Regions from separate parts of the Blastococcus sp. SYSU DS1024 genome, predicted to be linked through region 2. Evidence: predicted binding sites of a transcription regulator. Region 2 holds the regulator's gene; the other holds the start of a gene.
The links. Region 2 encodes LexA, which represses DNA repair genes until DNA is damaged. Its sites were predicted from a motif close to TCGAACANNTGTTCGA; they were not measured.

Region 1: a site for LexA is predicted at 6,179-6,194, ahead of ruvC (crossover junction endodeoxyribonuclease RuvC). Genes of this name have one in related genera too.

What each region holds. Positions count from the first base shown of each region.
Region 1 covers NZ_JBJHAA010000007.1:69,327-76,834, reverse strand. Annotated here, with positions in the region: gene ACI79S_RS08615 (adenine phosphoribosyltransferase) at 1-436, opposite strand, end outside; gene secF (protein translocase subunit SecF) at 433-1,773, opposite strand; gene secD (protein translocase subunit SecD) at 1,770-3,359, opposite strand; gene yajC (preprotein translocase subunit YajC) at 3,374-3,685, opposite strand; gene ruvB (Holliday junction branch migration DNA helicase RuvB) at 3,833-4,957, opposite strand; gene ruvA (Holliday junction branch migration protein RuvA) at 4,954-5,613, opposite strand; gene ruvC (crossover junction endodeoxyribonuclease RuvC) at 5,589-6,161, opposite strand; gene ACI79S_RS08580 (YebC/PmpR family DNA-binding transcriptional regulator) at 6,265-7,026, opposite strand; gene pdxT (pyridoxal 5'-phosphate synthase glutaminase subunit PdxT) at 7,023-7,508, opposite strand, start outside.
Region 2 covers NZ_JBJHAA010000014.1:38,656-46,163, reverse strand. Annotated here, with positions in the region: gene nrdR (transcriptional regulator NrdR) at 1-256, opposite strand, end outside; gene ACI79S_RS13810 (hypothetical protein) at 782-1,534, opposite strand; gene ACI79S_RS13805 (LysM peptidoglycan-binding domain-containing protein) at 1,659-1,955, opposite strand; gene lexA (transcriptional repressor LexA) at 2,378-3,145, shown strand; gene ACI79S_RS13795 (hypothetical protein) at 3,149-4,192, opposite strand; gene ACI79S_RS13790 (phosphatase PAP2 family protein) at 4,164-4,886, opposite strand; gene hflX (GTPase HflX) at 4,945-6,411, opposite strand; gene ACI79S_RS13780 (hypothetical protein) at 6,553-6,759, shown strand; gene dapF (diaminopimelate epimerase) at 6,764-7,508, opposite strand, start outside.

The DNA of each region.
Region 1 (7,508 bases), on a different contig from region 2:
GCGCGACGGCGGCGCCGAGCGTGCCGCCGGTGGCGAGCACGTCGTCGACGAGCAGCACCCGCTGGCCGGGATGGACCGAGTCGGCGTGCAGCTCCAGCGTCGCGGTCCCGTACTCCAGGGTGTAGTCGGCGGACACCCGCGCGCGCGGCAGCTTGCCCGCCTTGCGGACGGGCACCACGCCCACGCCGGCGTCGAGCGCCACCGCGGAGGCGAGCAGGAACCCGCGCGCCTCCACCCCGGCGACGACGTCGAACGGCCTCGGACCGGACCCCTGCGGCGCCGCCAGCCCGTCGACCATGCGCCGGAAGGCGGGCCCGTCGGCGAAGACCGGGGTGAGGTCGCGGAAGACGATCCCCGGTTCCGGGTGGTCGGGGACGTCCACGGTGAGGGAGGCGATGAGCTCGTCGAGCGGCTGCTCGACCGGGGCCGCGCTCACCGGCGCCGCTTGCCCGTCGGCCGGCTGGCGCCCGGACGCTGCGGGCGGGCACCCGGCCGCGGGGCGGCGCTGGCGCCCCGCGGCGCATCCGGCCGCACCGACGGCGGCGACTCGACGACGACGTCCGCGGTGACGGCCCCGGGCAGCTCCGGCGCCGCGACGGCGCCGGAGCCCCGGCGCCGGCGAGCGCTGGCCACGGGGCCGGCCGGGACGGCGGCGCCCCCGGTGCGCGCCGCCGAGGAGCGCCTGGCCAGCACCCGCCGGCGCAGCGCCTGCTGGGCCGGCTCGCGCTCCTTGAGGTCGGCGACGATCGGGGTGGCGAGCACGATCGACGAGTAGGTGCCGGCGGCCAGGCCCACGAAGAGCACGAGGGCGAGGTCCTTGAGGGTGCCCACGCCGAGCAGGCCGGCACCCACGAAGAGCAGGCCGGCGACGGGGAGCAGCGCGATCACCGAGGTGTTGATCGACCGCATCAACGTCTGGTTGACGGCGAGGTTGGCCGCCTCGCCCCAGGTCATGCGCGCGCTCCGCTCGAGGTCGCGGGTGTTCTCGTCGACCTTGTCGAACACGACCACGGTGTCGTACAGGGAGAAGCCGAGGATGGTCAGGAAGCCGATGACGGTCGACGGCGTGACCTCGAAGCCGACCAGCGCGTACACGCCGGCGGTGACGACGATGTCGTGCGCGAGCGCGGCCATGGCGCCGACGGCCATCTTCGGCTGGAAGCGGACGGCGAGGAAGAGCACGACGGCGACGAGGAAGACCGCCAGCGCCACGAGCGCCTGGGTGGTGATGTCCTGGCCCCACTCCGCGCTGACCGACTCCGGGCTGACCTGCTCCGGGGCGATGCCGACGGCCTCGGCCATCTCCTCGACCACGGCGCGCTCGGTCTCGTTGTCGAGCTGCGAGGTGCGGATGAGCAGCGTGTTCCCGCCGACGACCTGGGCCGAGGCGACGTTGGCGCCGGCGTCCTCCGCGGCGGCGCGCGCCTCCTGCAGCTGCTGCTCGGTGCCGGGCAGCCGGAAGCTGTTGCCGCCCTCGAAGTCGATGCCGAAGTTGAACCCGCGGAAGACCATCGAGAGCAGGCACAGGAGCACCACCACGGCGGTGATCCGGTAGATCAGGCGGCTGCGACCGACGACGTCCAGGCCGGCCTCGCCGTTGTAGAGCCTGTGGGCCAGCCCGGCCCGTCCACCGGGCGCGGCCGGGGTCGCGGCGTCGTCACTGCCCGGGTCCTGGGGCAGCCCGGCGTCGGCCAGGGTCTCCTCGCCGGTGCCCACCGGCGACTGCTCGGTGGTCGGCTCGGCCGGGTCGGCCGGGTCGGTCGGGCGCGTCATGAGGTGCTCCTGTCCTGCGGGCCGCCGACCGCGGCGGTGGCACCGACGAGTTCCCGTGCCGGTGCGCCGGTGCCGGCTCGACGCGTGTGCTCCACCCGGCCGAGGCCCGAGAACCGGTTCTTGCCGAAGTTCCGGAACCGGGACAGCACGGCCATGAGCGGGTGGGTGAAGAGGAAGACGACGACGAGGTCGAGCACCGTCGACATGCCGAGGGTGAACGCGAAGCCCTTCACGTCACCGATGGCGAGCAGGTACAGGATCGCCGCGGCCAGGAAGCTGACCGCGTCCGCGGACAGGATCGTCCGCCGCGCCCGCACCCAGGCCCGCGGGACCGCCGACCGCAGCGAGCGCCCCTCCCGGATCTCGTCCTTGAGCCGCTCGAAGTACACGACGAAGGAGTCGGCGGTGATGCCGATGGAGACGATGAACCCGGCGATGCCGGCGAGGCTGAGGGTGAACCCGATCTCGCGCCCCAGCAGGATCAGGCAGGCGTAGACCACCACCGCCGAGAGGATCAGGCTGGCGATCATGACGAGGCCGAGCAGCCGGTAGTAGACCAGCGCGTACACGAAGACCAGCGCGATGCCGAGGGCACCGGCGATGAGGCCGGCCTCCAGCTGCTCCTCGCCGAGCTCGGTGGAGATCGACTGCGCGGTCGCCTGGGTGAACGTCAGCGGCAGGGCGCCGTAGCGGAGCTGGTTGGCCAGCTCGGTGGCCGACTCCTGGTCGAAGCTGCCCTGGATGGTGGTCTGGCCGTTGATCGCGCCCTGGATGGTGGGCGCGGAGACGACCCGGCCGTCCAGGGTGAACGCCACGTTCGACCCCACGTTGGCCGCGGTGTAGTTCGCCCAGGTCTCCCGCCCGCCGGACCGGAAGTCGAGCAGGACGACCCAGCTGCCGTCGGTCGGGTCGGTGGCGGCGCTGGCGTCGTCGATCTCGGTGCCCTCGATGATCGTCGGGCCGAGCAGGTACTTGACGGTGCCGTCCTCGCTGCACGCGGCCACGAAGTCCTGCGGCCGGTTCACCTCGCCGAGCAGCTCCTCCGCGTCGCAGGTCAGCGTCGCGAACTCGGCGGCGGCCTCCTCCTGCGTGACGGCGGGGGCGTCCGGGTCGGGCAGCGTGGGGTCCGCGACGGCGTCGCCGCCGGCCGCGGGGTCCTCCGCGGCGTCGGTGCCGGGCTCCTCCGCGCCGGGCTCCTCCTCGACGGGGCCGGCGGGGGCCACCTCCAGCACGGGCCGGAAGCGCAGCTGCGCCGTGGCGCCGAGCTCCCGGGCCTGCTCGCCGTCGTCCCCGGGGACCGAGATGACGATGTTGGAGTCGCCCTCGGTGACCACCGATGCCTCGGCGACGCCGAGCCCGTTGACCCGCTGCTCGATGATGCGCCGGGCCAGCTCCAGGTCCTCCTGGGCCGGCGCCTGGCCGTCGGGGGTGCGGGCGGTCAGGGTCACCGTCGTGCCGCCCCGCAGGTCGAGGCCGAGCTGCGGCGTACGGGTGTCCCCGGTGAAGAAGACCAGCCCGTAGAGCAGGGCCACGATCAGCACGAACGCGCCGAAGTAGCGCCCCGCGGGGAGGGTGCGGTTGGCCACGGAGGTCTCCCGGGTCAGACGGTGCCGTCGGCCGGGCGCGCGGGGTCCTCGTCGGACGGCGCGGACCCGGCCGGGCGGCGGACCTCGAGGATCGCCTGGCGGGCGAAGGTCGCCACGACACCCGGCGAGATCTCGAGGTCGATGGTCGTCTCACCGACCCCGGCCACCGTGCCGTGCATCCCGCTGGTCGTCATGACCGGGGTGCCGACGGTGAGGGAGGCCAGCAGAGCCGCGTGCTGCTCCTGCATCTTCTTGCGCTGCCGCGCGGGCAGCACGAACAGCACGACGGCCAGCAGGGCCAGCATGATCAGCGGGAAGTACTCCACGACAGGTGTGCCTCTCTTCCGCGACTGGTGGCTCGCGGTGGTGCGGCCCGGGACGGGACCGCTCGGGTGCGTCGGTTGCCGTGCGCGCGGCGACCAGGCGGGACGCGCACGGCCCGGCCTGCGAGTTGCGCGCCAGCGTCCGGGAGTCTAGGCGTCGAAGAGGGTGTCTGACGACGACCCCGGTGCCCGTGGGTCTGCTGTGACCCGGCCGAGGGGGACACCCCCGGCCGGCAGCGGCCGCCCCAGGTGCGCCCAGGCGGCCTCGGTGGCGACCCGCCCGCGCGGCGTGCGGGCCAGCAGCCCGGCGCGCACCAGGAACGGCTCGCACACCTCCTCCACGGTGTGCGGCTCCTCGCCGACGGCCACCGCCAGGGTGGCGACGCCGACCGGGCCGCCGCCGAACTTGCCGACCAGCGCGTCCAGCACCTCCCGGTCCAGCCGGTCCAGGCCCAGGTGGTCCACGTCGTACAGGGCCAGCGCGGCCTCGGCGACCGCACGGGTGACCCGGCCGTCGGCCTCCACCTCGGCGTAGTCGCGCACCCGGCGCAGCAGCCGGTTGGCGATGCGCGGTGTCCCGCGGGAGCGACCGGCGATCTCGGCCGACCCCTCGTCGGTCAGCTCCACCCCGAGCAGCGCCGCGCTGCGGGCCAGCACCCGCTGCAGGTCGGCCGGCTCGTAGAACTCCATCTGGCCGACGAAGCCGAACCGGTCGCGCAGCGGGCCGGTGAGCAGCCCGGCACGGGTGGTGGCGCCGACCAGCGTGAACGGGTTGATCTCCAGCGGGATCGCCGTCGCCCCGGGGCCCTTGCCGACGACGACGTCGACCCGGAAGTCCTCCATCGCCATGTAGAGCAGCTCCTCGGCGGGGCGGGCGATGCGGTGGATCTCGTCGATGAAGAGGACGTCACCGGGCGCCAGGTTCGACAGCATCGCCGCGAGGTCGCCGGACCGCTCGATCGCCGGACCGCTGGTGATCTTCACCGAGGTGCCGAGCTCGGAGCCGATGATCAGCGCGAGGCTGGTCTTCCCCAGCCCGGGCGGGCCGGAGAGCAGGACGTGGTCGGGCGTGCGCCCCCGCCGGCGCGCCCCCTCGAGCACCAGGGCCAGCTGACGGGCGACCTTGGGCTGGCCGATGAAGTCGTCGAGCGAGTGCGGGCGCAGCGCCGACTCGACGACCCGCTCCTCCTCACCGGCCTGCGGCGACACCGACCACTCCGGCGCCGCGTCGGAGGCCAGCTCACCGGTCAACGACCGGTCGAACGGCGCGGTCACGACCTACCCAGCAGCTGGAGCGCCCGCCGCAGCAGCACCGCGACCTCCACGCTCCCGGTCGCGGCGAGCTGCTCGTCGGCGACCGGGGCGAGCTGACCGACCGCGCCCTCGGCCTCCTTGCCGCTCCACCCGAGGCCGACGAGCGCGCTGGTCAGCTGGTCGCGCCAGGGCGCCACCGGGGTCACCGACGGCAGCCCCGCGGGCGCGGGCGCGTCGAGCGAGGTGTCGGTGGCCGTGGAGCCCAGCCGGTCGCGCAGCTCCAGGATCAGCCGCTCGGCACCCTTCTTGCCGATGCCCGGCACCTGCATCAGCGCCTTGACGTCGGCCGTCGACACCGCCCGCCGGACCTCTCGCGGCGGGTGGATGGCCAGCACCGCCTGCGCGAGGCGCGGGCCGACGCCGTTGGCGGTCTGCAGCAGCTCGAACAGCTGGCGCTCGTCGTCGTCGGCGAAGCCGTAGAGGGTGAGCGAGTCCTCGCGCACGACGAGGCTGGTGGCCAGCCGGGCGGCCTCCCCCACCTGCAGGCGGGCGATCGTGCCCGGGGTGCACTGCACCGCCAGCCCGATCCCGCCGACCTCGACGACGGCGCCGTCCGGGGAGACCGCGGCCACCCGGCCGCTCACGCTGGCGATCATCGCGCCGCCACCCCCGTCCACCGCGGCAGCGTGCTGGTGGCGCGCACCGGCGCACCGATCCCGCCGGCGAGCGCCGCGGTGCGCAGGCGCTGCTGCGCCGGACCGCGCCACGCGTGGCAGACCGCGAGCGCCAGGGCGTCGGCGGCATCGGCCGGCTTCGGGGCGGCCGGGAGCCCGAGGACCCGGGTGACCATGAGGGTGACCTGCTCCTTGTCCGCGCGGCCGTTGCCGGAGATGGCCGCCTTGACCTCGCTGGGCGTGTGCCAGGCGACCGGCCGGTCGGCCTGGGCGGCGGCGAGGGCGGCGACCCCGGCCGCCTGGGCGGTGCCCGTGGCGGTGCCCTTGTTGTTCTGGGTGAACACCCGCTCGATCGCCACCACGTCGGGGCGGTGCTCACGCAGCAGCGCCGTGACGGCGGTGTGCAGCTCCAGGAGCCGCAGCTCGAGGTCGAGCTCGGCCAGGGTGCGGACCACGCCGACGCCGACCGCCGTCGGCCGCGCCCCCGGGCGCCCGTCGACCACGCCCCACCCACACCGGGTGAGGCCCGGGTCGATACCGAGCACCCGCATGGTCACGCTCCCGTCGGCCGAACTGATGTTCGACCGAGGCTAACCGGCCGCTCCGGCACGGCGACCCCGACACGCCCGGGAGGCGGTGCACCGGGGTCGGTCGTCAGGCGCTGGCGGTGACCTGCTCCATGACCTCGTCGGACACCTCGTAGTTGGCGTAGACGTTCTGCACGTCGTCGCAGTCCTCGAGGGCGTCGATCAGCCGGAAGACCTTGGCCGCACCCTCCGCGTCCAGCTCCACCTGCACGCTGGGCTGGAACCCCGCCTCGGCGGAGTCGTAGTCGATGCCGGCGTCCTGCAGCGCGGTGCGCACGGCGACCAGGTCGGTCGGCTCGCAGAGGACCTCCAGGACGTCGCCCAGATCGCGCACCTCCTCGGCGCCGGCGTCGAGCACCGCCAGCAGCACGCTGTCCTCGTCGACGTCACCGGTCTTCGGCACGACCACCACGCCCTTGCGGGAGAACAGGTAGGAGACGGAGCCGGGGTCGGCCATCGACCCGCCGTTGCGGGTCATGGCCGTGCGGACCTCCATGGCCGAGCGGTTCTTGTTGTCGGTGAGGCACTCGATGAGCACCGCGACACCGCCGGCCGCGTAGCCCTCGTAGGTGATGCCCTGGTAGTCGACGCCACCGGCCTCGGCGCCCGATCCGCGCTTGACCGCCCGGTCGATGTTGTCGTTGGGCACCGAGCTCTTCTTCGCCTTCTGGATGGCGTCGTAGAGCGTCGGGTTGCCGGCGGGGTCACCGCCGCCCGTGCGGGCGGCGACCTCGATGTTCTTGATCAGCTTGGCGAAGAGCTTGCCGCGCTTGGCGTCGATCCCGGCCTTCTTGTGCTTGGTCGTCGCCCACTTGGAGTGGCCGCTCACGGCTCTCCCCTCTCTGCGTCGGCCAGGTGCGCGCGCACGATGTCGACGAACAGCGCGTGCACCCGGCGGTCCCCGGTCAGCTCGGGGTGGAAGCTGGTGGCCACCACGTCGCCCTGGCGGACCGCGACGATCCTACCGTCGGCCGCTCCGCCCACGACCCGCCCGAGGACCTGCACCCCGGGCCCGGCCTGCTCCACCCACGGCGCGCGGATGAAGACGGCGTGCAGCGGCCCGCCCTCGACTCCGGCCAGCTCGACGTGCGATTCGAAGGAGTCGACCTGGCGGCCGAAGGCGTTGCGCCGCACGGTGACGTCGAGTCCGCCCAGCGTCGGCTGGCCCGGCGGGGCGTCGACCAGCCGGTCGGCCAGCAGGATCATGCCGGCGCAGGTGCCGTAGGCGGGCAGCCCGGCGCGGACGGCGTCGCGCAGCGGCTCGAGCAGGCCGAACCGGTCGGCGAGCTTGGCCATCGTCGTCGACTCGCC
Region 2 (7,508 bases):
GGGCGAGGAGCTTGAGCTGGTCCTCGTCGACGGGCCGGCCCTGGCAGGCCCGCCGGACGCCGGCCACCACCTTGCTGCGGTTGAACGGCTCGCTGACGCCGTTGCGCTTGACGACGGCGAGCACCGCCTCCTCGACGGTGGTGAACCGCCGCCCGCACGCGGGACAGGAACGACGACGCCGGGTGGTGGCGCCCTCGTCGGCCTCCCGCGAGTCGATGACCCGGCTGTCGGCGTTGTGGCAGAACGGGCAACGCACGGTGGTTCACCTCCCTTCGCGCCGCGCCCGCCACCGGCCGGCTGTGCAACCCCCTGGGGACATCCGGTGGATGCGCCGGGGACAACCTGAGGACCAGCCTGTGGACAGGCTTACAGCTCTGTAACTACTAGATGTAGGGGAACCCTAGGACGGCCCACACAAGATGTGCAAGTGATCCTTCCGTCGGCGTGTTCCACCCCGACACGGCCGTGCGCAGGTGGAACAGCGGTCCCCAGCTGTCACAGGACACGCCGCGACGACGCGCCGAAACCTCGCCCCCGGGCCCCACCCGGACAGGGGCGACCGCGGCGCTCCGCTGCCGCCCCGGCCCCCCGCGGGAACGACCGAGGGGCGCTCGGCTCGACGAGGCTGTGCGCCGATGCGCGGTTCTGGCCCCCAGGGCGGCGCATCGGCGCACACCCTTCGGCGCAGGAGGCGCCCACCGCCCGACCGGCGGCCCGGCGGGCACACGACAGCAGTGCCGAGCCCCCGCGGGCGGGCCCAGCCAGGACCGCCGAACGACGATCAGGCGCTGACCGAGCCGCCCACCCGGGGCCGCCGCGAGTGCGGGATCTGGTCGCTCAGCCGCATCGGTCGGGTCAGGAGATCCTGCTCGAGGTCGGCCGGCGGGGCCCAGCCCCCCGCGGCGGAGCCGGTCTCGACCGGGCTCGCAGCGCGGGCCGCAGGCACCGACCAGCCACCGCCCCGCGGCCGCTCGTCACGGGCTGGGGACGGCGCACCCGGCGCGCTCTCGACGACGGCCGGGAAGAGCTCGGTGTCGGCGGCGCGGTGCCGGCCCACGACCGGGCCGGGCGCAGTGGTCGGAGCGCGGTGCCGACCCGGGGAAGGAACCGGCACCGAGGACGCCGGCGCGCCCCGCGCGGCGTCGCTCTCCGGCGCTCGCCGGCGACCGCCCGACCGGTGGGAGCCGGCCCGCGGCTCGCGGCTGTCGCGCACCAGCGGCAGGCTGGCGGTCGCCTCCACGTCGGTCGACGGACCCTGCTGGAGCGGTGCCACCGACGGCGGGGCGGGCATCGCCTGCGTCACCGGGGGCGCGTCGACGACCGGCGGCTCCGGAAGCCGCAGGTCCGCCAGCTCGGTCCAGAGCGTCTCCTCCACGCCGTCGACGACGACCCGCACCCACATCTGGCACGCGCCGGAATCGTCGTGCCGCCACCCCAGCAGCTCCCCCGCGCACCAGGCACCCGCCTGGTGCACCTCGACGGCCTGGGGACGAGTGGCGAACACCGCGGCGCGGTTCTCCATGACGCTGGACACGGGCGAACCGTATGTGGCCGACGAGCACGCACGGTGAACGCGCCTGCACTGAGGGTTGACGAAGTCGCAGGGTCGCCTTGTGAACACCTTGCCGTCACGCGCTCGCGCCGAGCCCGCAGGGACGTCAGGGCAGCACGAGGACCTGACCTGGGGTGATCGCTGCGGTGTCGAGCCCGTTCAGCCGCTGGATGTCGACGACGACGTCGCGGACGTCGCGCCCGTCGGCGGCCGCACCGGCGATCGACCAGAGCGTGTCGCCCGGCTCGACGATCACCTTCGTCGTCCCCATGAGCTCCAACCCGCCACCTGCCTCCCCGAGGACCGCCTCGCCGACGGCGAGCGCACCCACGGCGAGCAGGAGGGCGAGGACCACCAGCAGACGGCGACCGCGCGCGGTCAACCGGAGCGGTGGCGGCTCCACCCGTGCCCGACCACCACGGGCGGGCGGTCGCTCCGCGGCGGCCCGCAGGTCGTTCGCGCCCGCGAGAGCCGGCGCGGGCCGGGGCCCGGCCGTCTCCGCGTAGGAGCGAGGCGGCGGGAGCACCCGGAGGTGCCGGGCGGGTGGCGGACCGGCACACCGCTCCCCCGGGCCGACCGGCACCTCTCCACGGACCTGTAGTGCCGCGCTGCTCGTCATGTGTTCAGCCCTCCTGGCCGGCACCCGCCGGACCCGAACGTGTGTTCGATTCGAACGCCTGTCCGATGTCTACCGGATGGGGCCGACAGAAGTGGTGCGACACGGGAAAGTTTCGAACACCTGTTTGAAGTGGTCGGCGATCGGCGCTACCGTTCCCCCGACGACGAGGGTCGAGAGCTGCGCGGGGCAGCCGGCGAGGAGGAGACGTGGCGGACTCGAGCAGGACGTCCGGCAACCGGGGCGGCACCGCGGGCGCGACCCCGGGGGCGGCGGACGGTTCGGCGTCGGTGCGGGCCTTTCCCGACCGCGCGGCCGATGGGGACGGGCTGACCCAGCGGCAGCGGCGGGTCCTCGAGGTGATCCGCGACTCGATCGACCGGCGGGGCTACCCCCCGTCGGTGCGCGAGATCGGTGAGGCCGTGGGGCTGTCCTCGGCGTCCTCGGTCGCGCACCAGCTCGCGGTGCTGCAGAAGAAGGGCTGGCTGCGGCGCGACCCCAACCGGCCGCGCGCCTTGGACGTGCGACTGCCCGGGGATGCCGGCCGGCCCAGCGCCGCACAGGTCGAGCCGCCCGTGCTCGGCGACGGAGTGCAGGCAGCCGCGCCCGCCTACGTCCCGCTCGTCGGCCGGATCGCCGCCGGTGGTCCGGTGCTCGCCGAGCAGGCGGTGGAGGACGTCTTCCCGCTGCCGCGCGAGCTGGTCGGCGAGGGAACCGTCTTCATGCTGAAGGTGGCCGGCGACTCGATGGTCGAGGCCGCCATCTGTGACGGCGACTGGGTCGTCGTCCGCCAGCAGCCGACCGCCGAGAACGGCGAGATCGTGGCGGCGATGATCGACGGCGAGGCGACGGTGAAGACGTACAAGCGCCGGGACGGTCACGTGTGGCTGCTGCCGCACAACCCGGCCTACGAGCCGATCCCCGGCGACGAGGCGACGATCCTCGGGCGGGTGGTGTCGGTCCTGCGTCGCGTCTGACCCTCAGGGTCGGCGGCGCAACCTGCCGCCCAGCCAGACCACGACGGTGGCGACGGTGGCGGCGATCAGGGCCGCGGCGATGGGTGAACGGTCCGAGCGGGTGAGCTCGGCGAACGACGGCAGCGGATCACCTTCGGGGGGCGCGCTCGCGGCGGCGGCCCCGGTCGGCAGCGGAACCACGGTGACGGCGCTGGGCAGGCCTTCGCTGGCGACCACCAGCGCCCGGCTGTCGGCGGCGAAGCTGATGGCTTCGCCCTGCGGCGACTCGGGGAGCGCCACCCGCACCGGTTCGCCGGCCAGCGCACCGGGCACGTCCGAGCCGGCCAGCGGCCACACGTAGGCGTCCGTGTAGGTGCGCAGCGCCAGTGCGCTCCCGTCGCCCGCGACCGCTCCTCCGGTGACCAGCAGCTGCCCCGCTCGGCCCACGGGGCCGCCCGGAGTTCCGGTGAGGGTGACGTTGACCGTGCCCACCCGCTCCATCGGCACCGTGCCGCCGTCCACGAGCGCGGCGGTGGGCCGGTAGACCCCGCTGGAGCCGAGCACCTCCTTGGTCACGAGGTACGGCGTTCCGTCCGGAGCCAGGAGCAGCGCCTCGGCGTCGTGCGCGCCGTCGGGGTAGGTCAGCCGGTGCAGCGCCGTCGTGCCGTCGGGCCGCAGCACGTGCAGCGCCACGGTCGGGCGGACGGCGCCGTTGTCGCCGATGTCGGCCACCCACACGCTCCCGTCGGGCGCCACCCCGAGGTCCTCGGGGTCGAACGGGTCGGCCGTCCCGGTCTGGACGTCGACCACCGCGCACGAGGAGTCCAGGCCGTGGACCGCGACCTGCTCGCCGCCGTCGTTGAGGGCGAGCATCTGATCCCCCACGACCACCAGGCCGGAGAGCTCGGCGAGTCGCGGGTCGGTGATGGCGCAGCGGACCTCCGGCGCCGCCTCTTCCGCCGACGCCGGAGCGGGGACGAGCACGGCCAGGGCGCCGGTCAGGGCGCTCGCGACGGCGAGCCGCCGCCGCCGGGCGCGGCTAGGGATTCGCTCGGCCTGCTCGGGCACGTACCCAGCGTGACAGAACCATAGCGTCCAGTGCATGAACCACGCCCAGGAGCACGATCCCGACGGCGGCTCCCACGACCGCGTCGGTGACCCAGTGGAAGTCCAGCGAGACCATCGCCACGCCGGTGGCCACCGGCCCGACGACGCTCAGCCACCAGAAGGTCCGCTGGACCGCCGGCGGGAGCCCGTACTCGACGGCCTGCCAGCGGGCCACCCCCCACATGAGCACCGCGTTGGCGACGTGCCCTGAGGGGAAGGAGGCACCGTCGGGGTGGAAGAAGTAGGAACCGGGGAACGCCGGCGCGGTGCGCCCGACCCCGTGCTTGATCGCGTAGACCCCGGCGGTCAGCACTCCGAGAGCCAGCACCACGCGGACGGCAGGCAGCCAGGTGCCGCGCCGCCAGATCAGGTAGCCGACCAGGCCGGCGAGCACGACCAGGATGGTCACGCGCCCCCCGAGCTGGGTGACCACCCACACCGCCGGGTATCCCGGCGTGTCCCGCAGGCCCCAGTCGCTCACGATCTCGGACACCCGGAGGTCCAGCCGCTCGGACGGGCCGTGGGCGAGCAGGTCGGCGGTGATGAGCAGCGTGACCAGCAGAGCCGCGGCGACCAGCCACCACGGCGGCCGGCCGACGGGGACCACGGGCGCAGCCCGCGGTGCCTCCGTCGCCTGCACGGCTCCCCTGGTCACGCCGCCACGGTACCGGGCCGTGACCGGATCGTGATCAGCGCAGGCCGACCGATCCCGCTCAGCCGACCGGGACCGCGAACTCCTCGAGCACCGCCGCGAGAGCGCCGTCGACCCGGGCGGTCAGGCGGGTCCCGCCGGCCTCGTGCACCTCGCCGAGCACCTCGCCGTCACGGTGCACGCGGGACACCAGGTCCCCCCGGTCGTAGGGCACCAGCACGTCGACGTCGACGTCCGGGTGCGGCAGCCGCTCGGCCACGAGCCGGCGCAGCGCGTCCATGCCGGCGCCGGTCCGCGCCGACACCCAGACGGCGCCCGGCAGGGCCTGGCGGAGCGTGAGGATGTCCTCCTCGCTCATCGCGTCGACCTTGTTGACGACGATCACCTCGGGGACCGCCGACGCGTCGATCTCGTTCAGCACGACGTGGACGGCGTCGATCTGGCCCAGCGGGTCGGGGTCGGAGCCGTCGACGACGTGCAGCAGCAGATCGGCCGCGGCGACCTCCTCCAGGGTGGAGCGGAACGCGTCCACGAGCTGGTGCGGCAGGTGGCGCACGAAGCCGACGGTGTCGGTCAGCGTGTACTCCCGGCCGTCCGGCGACTCCGCCCGGCGGACCGTCGGGTCCAGGGTGGCGAACAGCGCGTTCTCCACGAGCACGCCGGCGCCCGTGAGCTGGTTGAGCAGGCTGGACTTGCCGGCGTTCGTGTACCCGGCGATGGCCACGCTCGGCACCGCGTTGCGGCCGCGGCTGGACCGCTGCGTGGCCCGCGCGGTGGCCATACCGGCGATCTCGCGACGCAGCTTGCTCACCCGGGCGCGGATACGCCGCCGGTCGGTCTCGATCTTCGTCTCACCAGGACCGCGGGTACCGATACCGCCACCACCGGCGACGCGGCCACCGGCCTGGCGGGAGAGCGACTCACCCCAGCCGCGCAGGCGCGGCAGCATGTACTGCATCTGCGCCAGCTCGACCTGGGCCTTGCCCTCCCGGCTGGTGGCGTGCTGGGCGAAGATGTCGAGGATCAGCGCCGTCCGGTCGACGACCTTCACCTTGAGCACCTTCTCCAGCTGGTTGAGCTGGCCAGGGGTGAGCTCACCGTCGCAGATGACGGTGTCGGCGCCGGTCGCGGCGACGATGTCGCGGATCTCGTTGGCCTTGCCCGAGCCGACGTAGGTGGCGGCGTCGGGCTTGTCGCGCCGCTGGCTGACCGCCTCGAGCACCTGCGAGCCCGCCGTCTCGGCCAGGGCGGCCAGCTCGGCCAGCGAGCGGTCGGCGTCGGCCTGGGTGCCCTCGGTCCAGACGCCGACGAGCACGACCCGCTCGAGTCGCAGCTGCCGGTACTCGACCTCGGTGACGTCGGCGAGTTCGGTGGAGAGGCCGGCCACCCGGCGCAGGGCACCGCGCGCCTCGAGCGCGTAGGAGCCGGTGGTGTCGTCGGCCTCGTCCCACTGCCCGGCGGGCGCGGGGCGGGTGTCGTCGAGGTCGGCCTGCTCGTCGACGGGCAGGGCATCGGGGGCGGTCGTCATCGTGTCCAGCGTGGCACGGTCCTGCGTGGAAAGCACCTGAGATGTCATCGCCCGGTACAACGCATCGCCGCCCCCGATGCATCCCGATCGGCGGCAGGGGTAGGGCCTGCGGGACGAACGCGACGCACGGAGGAGGAACCGATGAGCGAGAGCGGATCGAGCCGACTGGGTTCGAACAGCGAGCTGGACGACCCGGGCCGGGACCCCGAGGGCATCGGCGGCCCGCCGCGCAACCCGATGGGCGCAGGGGCGGACCAGGACAGCGGCCGGGGGGCGCCACCCACCCCTCCGGCCACCGGCGACGACGACGCGATGGTCCCCGTGCCGCCCGACGACGACCGCCGCTGACGCCTCAGGCCCGGAGCCACTCCGGGCACAGCGTGCCGGCCGACACCAGGACGGCCGGACCGCTGAGGACCGTCGTCCCGGGGGTCACCTGCACCGACAGGCGGCCCCCGGGGACGTCCACGACGACCGTGCCCTCGTCGGCGCCCGCCGCTCGCAGGGCCGCGTAGGCCGCCGCGCAGGCGCCGGTGCCGCACGACCGCGTCTCGCCCACCCCGCGTTCGCTGACCCGCAGCCGCACGTGGGCACCCGGCTCGAGGACGTTCACCAGCTCGACGTTGACGCCCTCCGGGAACAGCGCCGGGTCGAACGCCGGAGTGCCGGTCAGGTCCAGCTGCTCGACGGGCACGTCGGTCAGGCAGGCCAGGTGGGGGTTGCCCATGCTGACGGCGAGGCCGGCGAAGGCCCGGCCGTCGAGCTGCGCCTCGCCCTCGCCGAACGGGCGGGCGGGGCCCATGTCGACCCAGTAGCCGCCGTCGGCACCGGCTCCCACCCGTCGCGGCCCACCGCGGGTACCGACGAGCAGGCCGTCGGCGCAGTCGCCGCGGTCGACCAGCCCCTCGCTGATCAGCGCGTGCAGGAACAGCCGGATTCCGTTGCCGCACATCTCCGCGTACGAGCCGTCGGCGTTGCGGTGGTCCATGAACCACTCGCAGCGGCCGAGGTCGTTCCCGAGCACCGCCGCCGCATCCGGGACGTGCGCGCTGCGCACCAGCCGCAGCACGCCGTCGCCCCCCAGGCCGGCCCGCCGT